2 regions of the Kitasatospora sp. NPDC048239 genome follow, and region 2 is predicted to be linked to the other one. Evidence: riboswitches for the same ligand, from Rfam matches in the RefSeq annotation. Region 2 holds a riboswitch; the other holds the start of a gene.

Region 1 (6,534 bases), on a different contig from region 2:
GGCTGCCAGGTGGGCGTGGCGAACTCCGCGTTGACCTCCTCGGCGAGGCGCCGGACCTCGGCCGTGTACGCCCGGTACTCGGCGAGGTCGGTGCGGGAGGGGTAGGCGAAGGCGATGTGGACGACCTCGTCCCGCCAGTCGGGCCGGGTGCGCAGCAGGTGCCGGTAGGCCTGGAACCCGCGGACGATGTTCTTGCTCAGCTCGGTGCGGTCGACCCGGACGATCGTGCGGCGCCCGCCCACGGCCTCGCGCAGGGCGGCCAGGCGCTCGTCGACGTCCGGGCGGTGGGACCGCTCGCGCAGGAAGTCGGCGTCGGCGCCGAGGGCGTGCACGCCGAGGCGGGTGGTGCGGCCGGTGGCGGCGCCCCCGGTCGGCGGGAGGGTGACGGTGAGGGCGTCGCGGTCGACGGTGGCGCCGAGCTGGTCCGCGCAGCACTCGGCGAAGGCCAGCGCCCAGCGGCGGGTCAGGAAGCCGGCCCGGTCGGAGCCGAGGATGCCGGTCAGGACGGCCTCGGCGACGTCGTCGGGCAGCAGCCGGAAGTACTCGGGCGGGGCCCACGGGGTGTGCGAGAAGTGGCCGATCCGCAGGTCGGGGCGGAGTGCGCGGAGCAGTCCGGGGACGAGCGAGAGGTGGTAGTCCTGGACGAGGACGGCCGCGCCCGGGGCGGCCTCGGCGGCCAGCGCCTCGGCGAAGGCGGTGTTGTACGCCTGGTAGGCCTGCCACTCGGTGCGGAAGCCGGCGTCGAAGGAGGGGGCGGTCGGGGTGGCGTAGAGCAGGTGGTGGACGAACCAGAGGGTGGAGTTGGCGACGCCGTTGTAGGCGCGGGCGAAGGTCTCCGGGTCGATGTCCAGCATCCGGACGGCCTGGCCGCCGACGTCGTGGCCGGCGAGGTCGAGGCGTCCGTCGGGGGCCTGCCGGGCCGCTCGGCGGTCCGCCTCGCCCAGTGCGGCGCAGACCCAGACGGCGTTGGGGTCGTCGATGGCGGAGAGCCCGGAGACCAGGCCGCCGCCGCCCCGGCGGAGGGTCAGGGTGCCGTCCTCCGCGGCGCTGAACGACACCGGCCCCCGGTTGGATGCCACCAGGACGGGGGCGGTGCCGGTCGGACTCGAACGTTCGGTCGTGAGATCGCCCATGGTTGGTACGTTGCCGTGGCTCCGGGCCCGCAAACCCCTCAGCGGGGGAGGTGGCGGTTCACGTACTCGGGGACGGTGTGCATCGGGGGGCGCTCGACGGCGGTGACCGGGTGCGTGTGTGCGGTGAACGCGCGGGTGTCCGGGTCGCGGGTGAACTGGGTGAGCCACGGGTGCAGCAGGTCGGCGGAGGCCTTGAGCCGGTGGGCGCGGTCGAGCCGTTCGAGGGCGGTGCGGTAGATGGTGGCGGCCATCCGGCCGAGCGCCTGGCCGTCCTGGTGGCGGTGGTGGCGCACGCCGACGTCCACCTGGGCGAGGGCGTCGAGGCCGGCCGTCTCCAGGGCGTCGACCAGCAGGCCCAGCTCGACGCCGTAGCCGGTGGGGAAGGGCAGCCGTTCGAGCAGCGAACGGCGGGCCGCGTACTCGCCGCCGAGCGGCTGGACGAAACCGGCGAGTTCCGGCCAGTGCAGGTTGAGCAGCGGGCGGGCGACGAGCTCGGTGACCCGGCCGCCGCCGGCCGGCACGATCGCGCCGTCGGTCTCCAGCGGGCGGTCGTACATGGCCTTGACCAGCTGGATCCCGGGTTCGGTGAGCAGCGGGCCGACGATGCCGGAGACGAAGGCGGGGTCGAACTCGCGCAGGTCGGCGTCGACGAAGCAGACGATCTCGCCGCTGGTGGCCAGCAGTGAGCGCCAGAGCACCTCGCCCTTGCCGGGGGCGGCGGGCAGCCGGGGCAGGATGTCGTCGCGGTGGACCACCCGGGCGCCGGCCGCGGCGGCCGCGGCGGCGGTGCCGTCCACGGATCCGGAGTCGACGACGACGAGTTCGTCGACCAGCGGCAGGCGCTCCATCAGCTCGCGGCGGATGGTCCGGACGATGTCGCCGACGGTGGCCTCCTCGTCCAGGGCCGGCAGCACCACGCTGACGGTGCCGGCCCGGCCCGCCACCCGCTTGGCCTCAAGCAGGGTGCGCACCGGACGGTCGGCCGCGCTCCAGGAGCGGCGGCGCAGCCAGGACGCGGCCTCCGGTAGCAGCGCGGGGATCGGTTCGGCGGGCACGGGCGCACTCCTCGGCTGGGCGGGTGGGACAGGTCATCTCGCGTGGCGGACGGTCCCGTTCAGGCTTGACGCCTTCGGATACAGTCTTCGTACAGCGGTCGGACCTTCGCACGCCGGGGTCACCGCTGAGCACGACCAACAACTTCATAGAGCTCATCCAGAGGGACTGAGGGAACGGCCCGTTGACGTCCCGGCAACCTTCTCGCGCGGCTGTTCGACAGGCCCCGGCGGGACAGGTGCCAATTCCGGCCTGTGGCGCGCCCGCGTCACGGGGAAGATGAGGAGAGAGGCCTCCGCCATCATGGCTATCGACACCGTTGCACCCGCACCCGCATCCGTTGACCTCGGCCCCGCCGCCGCCCTGTCCTGTCGGGAGTGCGGCACCCGGTTCCCGCTCGGTCCGAGCTTCGCCTGTGTCGAGTGTTTCGGGCCGCTGGAGATCGCCTACGACTTCGGCAGCGAGAGCGCCGAGGAGCTGCGCAAGCGGATCGAGGCCGGACCGGCGTCGATCTGGCGCTACGCCCCGCTGCTGCCGGTGCCGGCCGACGTCGCCGGCAAGCCGAACCTGAACCCGGGGTGGACCCCGCTGGTGAAGGCGGACAACCTGGGCCGCGAGCTCGGATTCACCGCCCAGCTGCACATCAAGGACGACTCGGGCAACCCGACGCACTCGTTCAAGGACCGCGTGGTGGCGTGCGCCATCGAGGCCGCGCGGGCCTTCGGCTTCACCACCCTGTCCTGCTCGTCGACCGGCAACCTGGCCGGTGCGGTGGGCGCGGCGGCGGCCCGGGCCGGTTTCAAGTCCTGCGTGTTCATCCCGCACGACCTGGAGCAGGGCAAGGTCGTGATGGCCGGTGTCTACGGCGGCGAGCTGGTCGGCATCGAGGGCAACTACGACGATGTGAACCGCTTCTGCTCGGAGCTGATCGGCGACCCGGCCGGTGAGGGCTGGGGCTTCGTCAACGTCAACCTGCGCCCGTACTACGGCGAGGGCTCCAAGACGCTGGCGTACGAGATCTGCGAGCAGCTCGGCTGGCGGCTGCCGGAGCAGATCGTCATCCCGATCGCCTCGGGGTCGCAGCTGACGAAGATCGACAAGGGCCTGCAGGAGCTGATCAGGCTCGGCCTGGTCGAGGACCGGCCGTACCGGATCTTCGGCGCCCAGGCAGAGGGCTGCTCGCCGGTGTCGGCCGCCTTCAAGGCCGGCCACGACGTGATCCGCCCGGTCAAGCCGGACACCATCGCCAAGTCGCTGGCCATCGGCAACCCGGCCGACGGCCCGTACGTGCTGGACATCGCCCGCCGCACCGGCGGCGCCGTCGAGGACGTCACCGACGCCGAGGTGGTGGCCGCGATCAAGCTGCTGGCCCGCACCGAGGGCGTCTTCGCCGAGACCGCGGGCGGGGTGACCGTCGGCGTGCTGAAGAAGCTGGTCGAGACCGGACAGCTGGACCCGGCCAAGGAGACCGTCGCGATCAACACCGGCGACGGTCTGAAGACCCTGGACGCCGTCTCCGACGCCGGCATGACCGCCGTGATCCGCCCGACGCTGGCGTCGTTCCGCGACGCCGGCCTCGCCTCCGCCTGACCCACCCGCAGCAAGGAGAAGCCCCCATGAGCGCCACCGTCCGCATCCCGACCATCCTGCGCACCTACACCGGCGGCGTCGCCGAGGTGACCGCCGAGGGCGCCACCCTGGGTGAGGTCATCGCCGACCTGGAGAACAACCACGCGGGCATCTCCGCCCGCATCCTGGACGACGCCGGAAAGCTGCGCCGTTTCGTCAACGTCTACGTCAACGACGACGACGTGCGCTTCGCGGAGGGCCTGGCCACCGAGATCAAGGACGGCGCCGGCATCTCGATCATCCCCGCGGTGGCCGGCGGCTGCTGAGCCGCCCCTTCCCGGATCGGTCGCCCGGCTCCCCGGCCGGCCGCCCGGTTCTTCGACCAGCCGTTCGCGCGTACGGAATTCCGCTTCCCGTACGCGCGGGCGGCTGGTCGCATTCCGGCCGGAATATTTCCCGGTCAAGTCGGAGTAGAGTGTGGCTCAGCCGGGAACAGGGCTCCCCCTCCCCCTTTCACCGGCGGTCGAATCCGTCCGCGCCCGTACCGCCGGTATCCGTCCGGCCGCTGAGACCGGCGCCGGGGCCGTGGCGTTGAAACATGTCAGGCCGATGTCAGAATTCTTCAGGGGATTTGGGCAATTCGTCCGCTATGTCCGGCGTGGAATGCGGGAATTTCTCCCGCTTTCACCCGGCCTGTCCCCTGACACCCCTAGCGAATTCCCAGCGGCGGGCTCTGTTGCAGAGGGCGTCGATCCGGATACATTCAGCCGCGGTCGACGCAATCGCCCGTTCATCGGATGCCTCCGATGGGCTCGGCGGGGGATTGCGGCGTGCACGGCTGTGCCCAGGGGGGGTTCCCCGGGCCGGCCTCAACCAGACCCGGGCCCGCAGACCTGCGGGCGCGTGAAGGGCCAGCACAGCACTAGGGGAGTTCGGAATGGCTCAGGGCACCGTCAAGTGGTTCAACGCGGAGAAGGGCTACGGCTTCATCGCGGTCGACGGTGGTGCGGACGTCTTCGTCCACTACAGCGCGATCCAGATGGACGGCTACCGCACCCTTGAGGAGGGCCAGCGGGTCGAGTTCGAGATCTCTCAGGGGCAGAAGGGCCCGCAGGCGGACATGGTCCGCGCGGCGGTCTGACCTTTCCGGTCCCAGGAGTTCGGCTCGGCCCATCGGCTGGTGCACCTCTTGCTTCGCTGCGGGCCCGTACGACACGTCGTACGGGCCCGCAGCCATGTCCGGATCCGGTGCCCCGGGGCGGCCGGTGCGGCTCGCGGGTTGGCGATTGGGCTTGCACTCGCCTACCCGGAGTGCTAATCATTGGCGTTAGCACTCACAGCGTGAGAGTGACAGCGGACCGGGTCGGTGAGGCCCCCGGGAGCGGTAGGGGAAAGGACCCCCGCACACCAGGGCCGTCCGTCGCGGGCACCCCTTGGTCCGAGCAGTCGACCGTGTCCCGGAGGACCACTTCTGATGGCCAAGATCATCGCCTTTGATGAGGAAGCTCGCCGCGGCCTTGAGCGTGGCATGAACCAGCTCGCCGACGCAGTGAAGGTCACGCTCGGCCCCAAGGGTCGCAACGTCGTGCTGGAGAAGAAGTGGGGCGCCCCCACGATCACCAACGACGGTGTCTCCATCGCCAAGGAGATCGAGCTCGAGGACCCGTACGAGAAGATCGGTGCCGAGCTCGTCAAGGAGGTCGCCAAGAAGACCGACGACGTCGCGGGTGACGGCACCACCACCGCCACCGTGCTGGCCCAGGCGCTCGTTCGCGAGGGTCTGCGCAACGTCGCCGCCGGCGCCAACCCGATGGCCCTGAAGCGCGGTATCGAGAAGGCCGTCGCCGCCGTCTCGGACCAGCTGCTGGCCCAGGCCAAGGACGTGGAGACCAAGGAGCAGATCGCCTCCACCGCCTCCATCTCGGCCGCCGACACCCAGATCGGCGAGCTCATCGCCGAGGCGATGGACAAGGTCGGCAAGGAAGGCGTCATCACCGTCGAGGAGAGCAACACCTTCGGTCTGGAGCTTGAGCTCACCGAGGGCATGCGCTTCGACAAGGGCTACATCTCCGCCTACTTCGCCACCGACCTGGAGCGGATGGAGGCGACGTTCGAGGACCCGTACATCCTCATCGCCAACTCCAAGATCGGCTCGGTCAAGGACCTGCTCCCGCTGCTGGAGAAGGTCATGCAGAGCGGCAAGCCGCTCGTCATCATCGCCGAGGACGTCGAGGGCGAGGCCCTGTCGACCCTGGTCGTGAACAAGATCCGCGGCACCTTCAAGTCCGTCGCCGTCAAGGCCCCGGGCTTCGGCGACCGCCGCAAGGCCATGCTCGGCGACATCGCCATCCTCACCGGTGGCACCGTGATCTCCGAGGAGGTCGGCCTCAAGCTGGAGAACGCCGGCGTCGACCTGCTGGGCACCGCCCGCAAGGTGGTCATCACCAAGGACGAGACCACCATCGTCGACGGTGGCGGCGACAGCGACCAGGTCGCCGGCCGCGTGAACCAGATCCGTGCCGAGATCGAGAACAGCGACTCGGACTACGACCGCGAGAAGCTCCAGGAGCGCCTCGCCAAGCTGGCCGGCGGCGTGGCCGTCATCAAGGCCGGCGCGGCCACCGAGGTGGAGCTCAAGGAGCGCAAGCACCGCATCGAGGACGCCGTCCGCAACGCGAAGGCCGCCGTCGAGGAGGGCATCGTCGCCGGTGGTGGCGTCGCGCTGCTGCAGGCGTCCGTCGCCTTCGACAAGCTGGAGCTGGAGGGCGACGAGGCCACC
Region 2 (6,534 bases):
AGAGAAGTAGGGCCAGGGCGGGCCGGGGGCACCCCGCCGCTCGATAGGCTGACTCCAGTCCCGGGGACACCCCCCGGGGAACCGAGCAGAGCTGGAGTCGGCCATGGTGAACGTGAACCCTGCGAACGGCGGCAACGACCCCGTGCAGGTGGTCCGCACCTGGCCGGACATCCTGACGGCGCTGCTGCGCGGTGAGGACCTGGACCGGGCCGACACGGCCTGGGCGATGGACCGGATCATGAGCGGCGAGGCCTCCCCGGTCCAGATGGCGGGCTTCATGGTGGCGCTGCGGGCCAAGGGCGAGACGGTCGACGAGATCGTCGGCCTGGTGGACTCGATGTACGCGCACGCCGAGCCGCTGTCCATCCCCGGTCCGGCGGTGGACATCGTCGGCACCGGCGGCGACCGGGCGAAGACCGTCAACATCTCCACCATGGCCGCGATCGTCGCGGCGGCGGCCGGCGCCAAGGTGGTCAAGCACGGCAACCGGGCGGCCTCCTCGGCGAGCGGCTCCTCGGACGTGCTGGAGAAGCTGGGCGTCAACCTGGACCTCTCCGCCCGGCGGGTCGCGGAGGTCGCCGAGGAGGTCGGGCTGACCTTCTGCTTCGCGGCGAAGTTCCACCCCGCGATGCGGCACACCGCCCCGGCCCGCAGCGGCCTCGGGGTGCCCACCGCGTTCAACACCCTCGGCCCGCTGACCAACCCGGCCAAGGTGACCGCGCACGCGATCGGCTGCTTCGACACCCGGCTGGCCGGGCTGATCGCCGGGGTGCTGGCCCGGCGCGGCGCCAGCGCACTGGTGTTCCGGGGTGACGACGGCCTCGACGAGTTGACCATCACCACCACGTCCCGGGTCTGGATCGTGCGCGACGGCGCCGTCACCGAGACCGTGTTCGACCCGCGCGACCTCGGCATCGAGCTGGTCGGCATCGAGGCGCTGCGCGGCGCGGACCCGGCGTACAACGCGGAGGTGGCGCGCCGGCTGCTGGCCGGGGAGCGCGGGCCCGTCCGGGACGCCGTCCTGCTGAACGCCGCGTCGGCGCTGGTGGCGCTGGACCTGACCGACGCGCCGCTCGTCGAGCAGCTGGCGGTCGGCCTGGAGCGGGCCGCCGCGGCCGTCGACTCGGGCGCCGCCCAGGATGTGCTGAAGCGCTGGTCGGAGGCCACCAGCCGGGTGTGAAGCGATGGTTGGGGCCCGCGCCGGACAGTCGGTGCGGGCCCTTCGGCTTGTCCGAATGGCGGACCCCTGTTTGACCATCGGGTGGACGCGACCTAGAGTCGTGCCAGGTCATGAGTGACAGCGACAAGCCCCAGCTTGCTGTCCGGCAACCCTCCTTCCGTGGCGGGGTGCCCTGGGTGAGGACCGGGTCACGTGGCGAACCGTCCGCGTGGCAAGCGCGGACACCCGGCATACACGCACTCCCGGGGTCCTTGACCCCGAAGGAGTGCATCCCCATGTCCGTCACCACCGAAATCTGCGCCCCGCTCGCCGTCCTCGGCCAGGACGTCGAGGTCCCGCTGGCCAGCGGCGAGAAGGTCACCTACGCGGCACTGGACTACGCCGCCAGCTCGCCGGCGCTGCAGCGGGTCTGGGACGACGTCGCCGCCTACGCCCCCTACTACGGCAGCGTGCACCGCGGCGCCGGGTACCTCTCCCAGCTCTCCACCGACCTGTTCGAGCAGAGCCGCCGGACCGTCACCGCGTTCCTGGACCTGCGCGAGGGCGACCAGGTGGTCTTCACCCGGGCCACCACCGACTCGCTCAACCTGCTGGCGGGCGCCGTCCCGGCCGGCACCCGGGTGTTCGCCTTCGAGACCGAGCACCACGCCTCGCTGCTGCCCTGGCGGCACGCCGGTCTGGAGGTCGACTACCTGCGGGCCCCCCGCTCGCACGCCGAGGCGGTCGCCGCGCTCGACGCCGCGCTGGCCGAGGCGCCCGAGGGCCCCAAGCTGCTCTGCGTCACCGGCGCCTCGAACGTCACCGGGGAGCTGTGGCCGGTCGCCGAGCTCACCCGGGTCGCGCACCGGCACGGCGCCCGGGTGGTGCTGGACGCGGCGCAGCTGGCCCCGCACCACCGGGTCTCGGTGCGCGAGCTGGGCGTGGACTGGATCGCCTTCTCCGGACACAAGCTGTACGCGCCGTTCGGCGCCGGGGTGCTGGCCGGCCGGGCCGACTGGCTGGACGCGGCCGAGCCGTACCTGGCCGGCGGCGGTGCCACCCGCACGGTGGCCCGGGAGGCCGACGGCTCGGTGGCCGTGCAGTGGCACACCGGCCCGGCCCGGCACGAGGCCGGCTCGCCGAACGTGATCGGCGTCTACTCCATCGCCTCCGCCTGCCGGGCGCTCACCGAGGCCGGCTTCGACGCGCTGGAGGCCCGCGAGCAGCAGCTGATCGACCGGCTCAAGGCGGGTCTGGCGGACGTCCCGCAGGTCAAGGTGCTGAACCTGTTCGGCGCGGACTCGGCCCGGGTGGGCGTGCTCTCCTTCGTCGTCCAGGGCTGGAACAGCTCGCACTTCTCGGCGGCGCTCTCCGCCGAGTACGGCATCGGGGTGCGCGACGGCCTGTTCTGCGCGCACCCGCTGGTGCGGACCCTGCTCGGGGACGAGGACGTGGCGCCGTCCGAGTGCGGGGCGCCGGAGCCGTCGCTGCCGGGCGAGCGCAGCCTGAACGCGATCCGGGTCAGCTTCGGCGCCGGGACCCCGGACGAGCACATCGACCGCTTCCTGACCGCCGTCCGCGAGCTGGTCACGGACGGCGCGGCCTGGACCTACCGCAACGAGGGCGGCCGCTGCGTCGCCGACAGCCGCCGGGACGCCTAGAGAGAGGCCCTAGCCGTCCAGGCCGAGGGCGAAGGCGGCCTCCAGGTCGTGCTGCGAGTAGGTGCGGAAGGCGATCTGGGTCTCGGTCTGGGCCACCCCCGGGACCTTGTTCAGCCGGCCGGGGATCACCTCGGCCAGGTCGTCGTGCCGCCGTACCCGCACCATCGCCACCAGGTCGTAGCCGCCGGTCACCGAGTAGACCTCGCTGACACCCTCGATGGCCGCGATCGCCTCGGCGATCTCCGGGATGCGGTCGACGCTGGTCTTGATCAGGACGATGGCGGTGATCACTTTTCGGGCTCCTTTGTGGGGTCCCGCCAGCGTATCGGGCGTCAGTCGGGGCGTCGCGGGGGGCGGGTGGCCAGGGTGCAGGCGTAGAGGAAGCCGGCCGAGAAGCCGATGACGTGGACGAGGTAGGCGACGCCGGGGCCCGCCGAGTGGACCGACCACCACTGGAGGGCGAACCAGAGGCCGAGCACCAGCCAGGCCGGGAACCGCAGCGGAAGGAAGAGCAGCAGCGGGACGAGGGTGGTCACCCGGGCGCGCGGGTGCAGCCGCAGATACGCGCCGAGCACCGCGGCGATCGCCCCGGAGGCGCCGATCAGCACCCGGGTCGAGTCGGCGGAGTGCGCCTCCGCGAGCGCGTAGCCGTAGGTGGCCAGCGAGCCCGCCGCCAGATAGAAGAGGGCGAAGCGGCCCCGGCCCAGCCGCTCCTCCACGGTGGCGCCGAAGACCTGGAGGAAGAGCAGGTTGCCCAGCAGGTGCAGCCAGCCGGCGTGCAGGAAGAGCGCGCTGAGGACCGACAGGGCCGGGTGCTTGCCCGGGGTGGGGGCGGCCGGACAGCCCGGCACCGGATCGGGGGCCTCGGCCAGCTGCTCGGCGTCCAGCGGTCGCCCGGCCAGCAGTTCGACCGGTACCGCTCCCCAGCGCTGCTCGTACCGCTGCTCGGCGCAGACCCGGCTCTGGCCGGTCCCGTAGAGCGGGTTGAGCCCGGCGGCCGGACCGCACAGGAAGACCAGGGTGTTGAGCGCGATCAGGGCGTAGGTGACGGCGGGACGACGGCCGGCCGGGCGCCCGCCCAGTGCTCCGGTGTGGTCCAGGACCGGGATCGCCATGCGGCCCAGCATCGCGCCGCCCGGCGCGGGCGGCACCGCGCGGTACGGCATGTGGCGTAGGGCCCGTCCGGCCGGTCCGGCGGCGGAAGCGCACCGGGGGATCGCCCTGACCGGTGGTCGGGACGGTTGCCCCAGGCAATAGGCTTGGGGCGGGCATTCCCGCCTCCCGCCGCCGACGCCGGGGCCTCGGGGGGAGCGCCTGAGCCCATCCAGGGACCACCCGAGAGGACCCCCGATGACCGTCCCCGCCCTGACCGCCGAGACGCGGTGGCGCTGCACCCTGTGCGGCAACCTGACCCGCTTCGACGTGACCCGCACCGCACGGGTGACCGAGTTCCTGCACTTCGACCTGGCCGGCGACTCCAAGGTCGAGGAGACCGAGGTGCACAGCGAGACCGTCGAGTCGGTGCGCTGTCGCTGGTGCAACGCGGTCGACCAGGTCGAGCTGGTGGCCCGCCCGGGTGCCGAGGGCCCGGAGGCCCCCGCCGAGCAGGCCTGACGCCCGACCCGTGTGGTGGGCGGTGCGCGGCGCGGCCGTCCACCGCACGGGACAATGCAGACAGAGTGCACGGAGTGTGACGCGGGCGGCAGCGGGCCGTACCCCGCTGGACGAGGATCGGAGCCGAGGACGTGGTGGACGCAGCGAAGGAGCCCGCCGGGCCGCAGCGGCAGCCCGCTGTGGACGGGCGGGCGCCGGACGCGGTCGAGGCCGTCCCGCCCGGTGCGGATGCGTCGGCCGAGGCGGCCGCCGCGGACGAGTCCGGTGGTGACGAGTCGGCGGCAGGACGCTCCGAGCGGCTCGACCGGCCGCTGCCCGAGGGTGTCCGGCGCCGGGTGGTCGGCCTGGCCGCCGACGCGCTCGGCGGGCTGCCCGCCGCGGAGCTCCCGCAGTCCCTGCGTCAGTACGCGAAGTTCACCCCGGCCCGGCGGGCCAAGTACGCGGCCACCGCGCTGGCGGCCGCGCTGGAGTCCGAGCCGGCCTTCCGGGTGCGGATAGCGGAGCGGCTGCGGCTGGGCCAGCCGGATCTGGTCAAGGCGCTGGAGTCGGGCAGCGTCCCCGGCGCCGCCGACCCGATGGACGTGGCCGCCGCCGCCTACCTGGTGCGCTCGGCGGGTTGGAGCCGACTGGTCGCCGAGGCCGGCGAGCAGGCCGAGCGGGCCGGCGCCGAGGGCGCGGCCGCCGAGGCGGGCCGACTGGTGGAGAAGCTGCAGGCGGAGCTGGCCGAGGTCAGGGCCGCCGCGCGGGTCGACCTGGACCGGCAGCGGGCCGAGTCCGAGGACGTCCGCAAGGAGGCCGACTCGCTGCGCAAGAAGGTGCGTTCGCTGGAGAGCGACACCCGCCGGGCGCAGGCCGAGACCCGCCGGGTGGCCGCCGAACTGGAGGCGCTGAAGGCGCAGACGGCGGCCGAGCGCGGCACGGGCGAGAGCGAGGCCCGGCGGCTGCGGCACCGGATCTCCGAGCTGGAGACCGCCGCCGAGCAGGGCCGCCGCTCGGCCCGCGAGGGCCGCAGCGTCGAGGACATGCGGCTGAGGCTGCTGCTGGACACCGTGCTGCAGTCGGCCCAGGGCCTGCAGCGGGAGCTGGCGCTGCCGGTCTCGCAGATCCGCCCGGCGGACCTGGTGGAGGCGGTGGTGCCGAGCTCGGCCTCGCCGCACGACGTGGCCCGGCGGGGGCTGGCGGAGGACGACCCGGCGCTGCTGGACCAGCTGCTGGCGATCCCGCAGGTCCACCTGGTGGTGGACGGCTACAACGTGACCAAGACCGGCTATCCGGCGCTGCCGCTGGAGCAGCAGCGGATCCGGCTGCTGGGCGGGCTGGCCATGCTGGCCCAGCGCACCCAGGCGGAGGTCACCTGTGTGTTCGACGGCCAGGACCTGGACGTCCCGGTGATCATGGCGCCGCCGCGCGGGGTGCGGGTGCGGTTCAGCCGGACCGGGGAGACGGCGGACGAGCTGATCCGCCGACTGGTCAGGGCCGAGCCGCAGGGCCGTCCGGTGGTGGTGGTCTCCACCGACCGGGAGGTCGCGGAGGGCGTGCGGAAGGCGGGCGCGCGCCCCGTCGCCTCCGTCCTGCTGCTGAACCGGCTGGCCCGACCCTGAGCCCTGCAACGGCCGGGGAGAGCGGAGTGACGCCTGGTCAGCCGCCGGTTTGCGAGGGTGTGGCGGTCTTGTGAAGTCATGGCGGTGGACGAGGGTTCACGCCATCGGGGGAGTGGCGCAAAGCCGTGATCTTCACTAGGGTCTGGCGTCAAACCTATTTTCCGGATTCTCACTCAATCGGGTGAGGCCGATGGAAGAAGGAGCAGTCCCCTTGGCCTCCCACCGCCGTCCCAAGCAGGCGAGCCGCGCGCGGATCTCCGTGCTCACCGCCGCCGCAGCGACCGCGGTCGCCCTCTCCGCCCAGGTCAGTGCCCACGCTGCGCCCAACCCCTCCAAGAAGGAGGACGTGAAGGCGCAGATCGACCAGCTGAACGAGGAGCAGGAGCAGGCGGCGGAGAAGTACAACGGCGCCAAGGAGCGGACGGACCAGCTGCGCAAGCAGGCGGACCAGCTCCAGGACCAGGTGGCCCGGGGCCAGGACCAGATGACCCAGCTTCAG

What was found. A riboswitch is a leader RNA that binds a small molecule or an ion and turns the genes downstream of it on or off. The one in region 2 is predicted to bind S-adenosylmethionine.
Region 1: it holds a riboswitch for S-adenosylmethionine, as region 2 does, so the genes downstream of both, thrC (threonine synthase) here and ACGFZP_RS02070 (aminotransferase class V-fold PLP-dependent enzyme) in region 2, are expected to answer to the same signal.

Annotation. Positions count from the first base shown of each region.
Region 1 is NZ_JBICZP010000020.1:4,585-11,118, forward strand. It holds gene ACGFZP_RS34960 (trehalose-6-phosphate synthase) at 1-1,133, opposite strand, end outside; gene ACGFZP_RS34965 (glucosyl-3-phosphoglycerate synthase) at 1,172-2,164, opposite strand; SAM riboswitch class I at 2,339-2,472, shown strand; gene thrC (threonine synthase) at 2,490-3,776, shown strand; gene ACGFZP_RS34975 (MoaD/ThiS family protein) at 3,803-4,081, shown strand; gene ACGFZP_RS34980 (cold-shock protein) at 4,693-4,896, shown strand; gene groL (chaperonin GroEL) at 5,230-6,534, shown strand, end outside.
Region 2 is NZ_JBICZP010000001.1:469,063-475,596, forward strand. It holds gene trpD (anthranilate phosphoribosyltransferase) at 104-1,180, shown strand; SAM riboswitch class IV at 1,287-1,404, shown strand; gene ACGFZP_RS02070 (aminotransferase class V-fold PLP-dependent enzyme) at 1,456-2,820, shown strand; gene ACGFZP_RS02075 (Lrp/AsnC ligand binding domain-containing protein) at 2,830-3,111, opposite strand; gene ACGFZP_RS02080 (rhomboid family intramembrane serine protease) at 3,153-3,935, opposite strand; gene ACGFZP_RS02085 (hypothetical protein) at 4,171-4,434, shown strand; gene ACGFZP_RS02090 (NYN domain-containing protein) at 4,566-6,035, shown strand; gene ACGFZP_RS02095 (NlpC/P60 family protein) at 6,247-6,534, shown strand, end outside.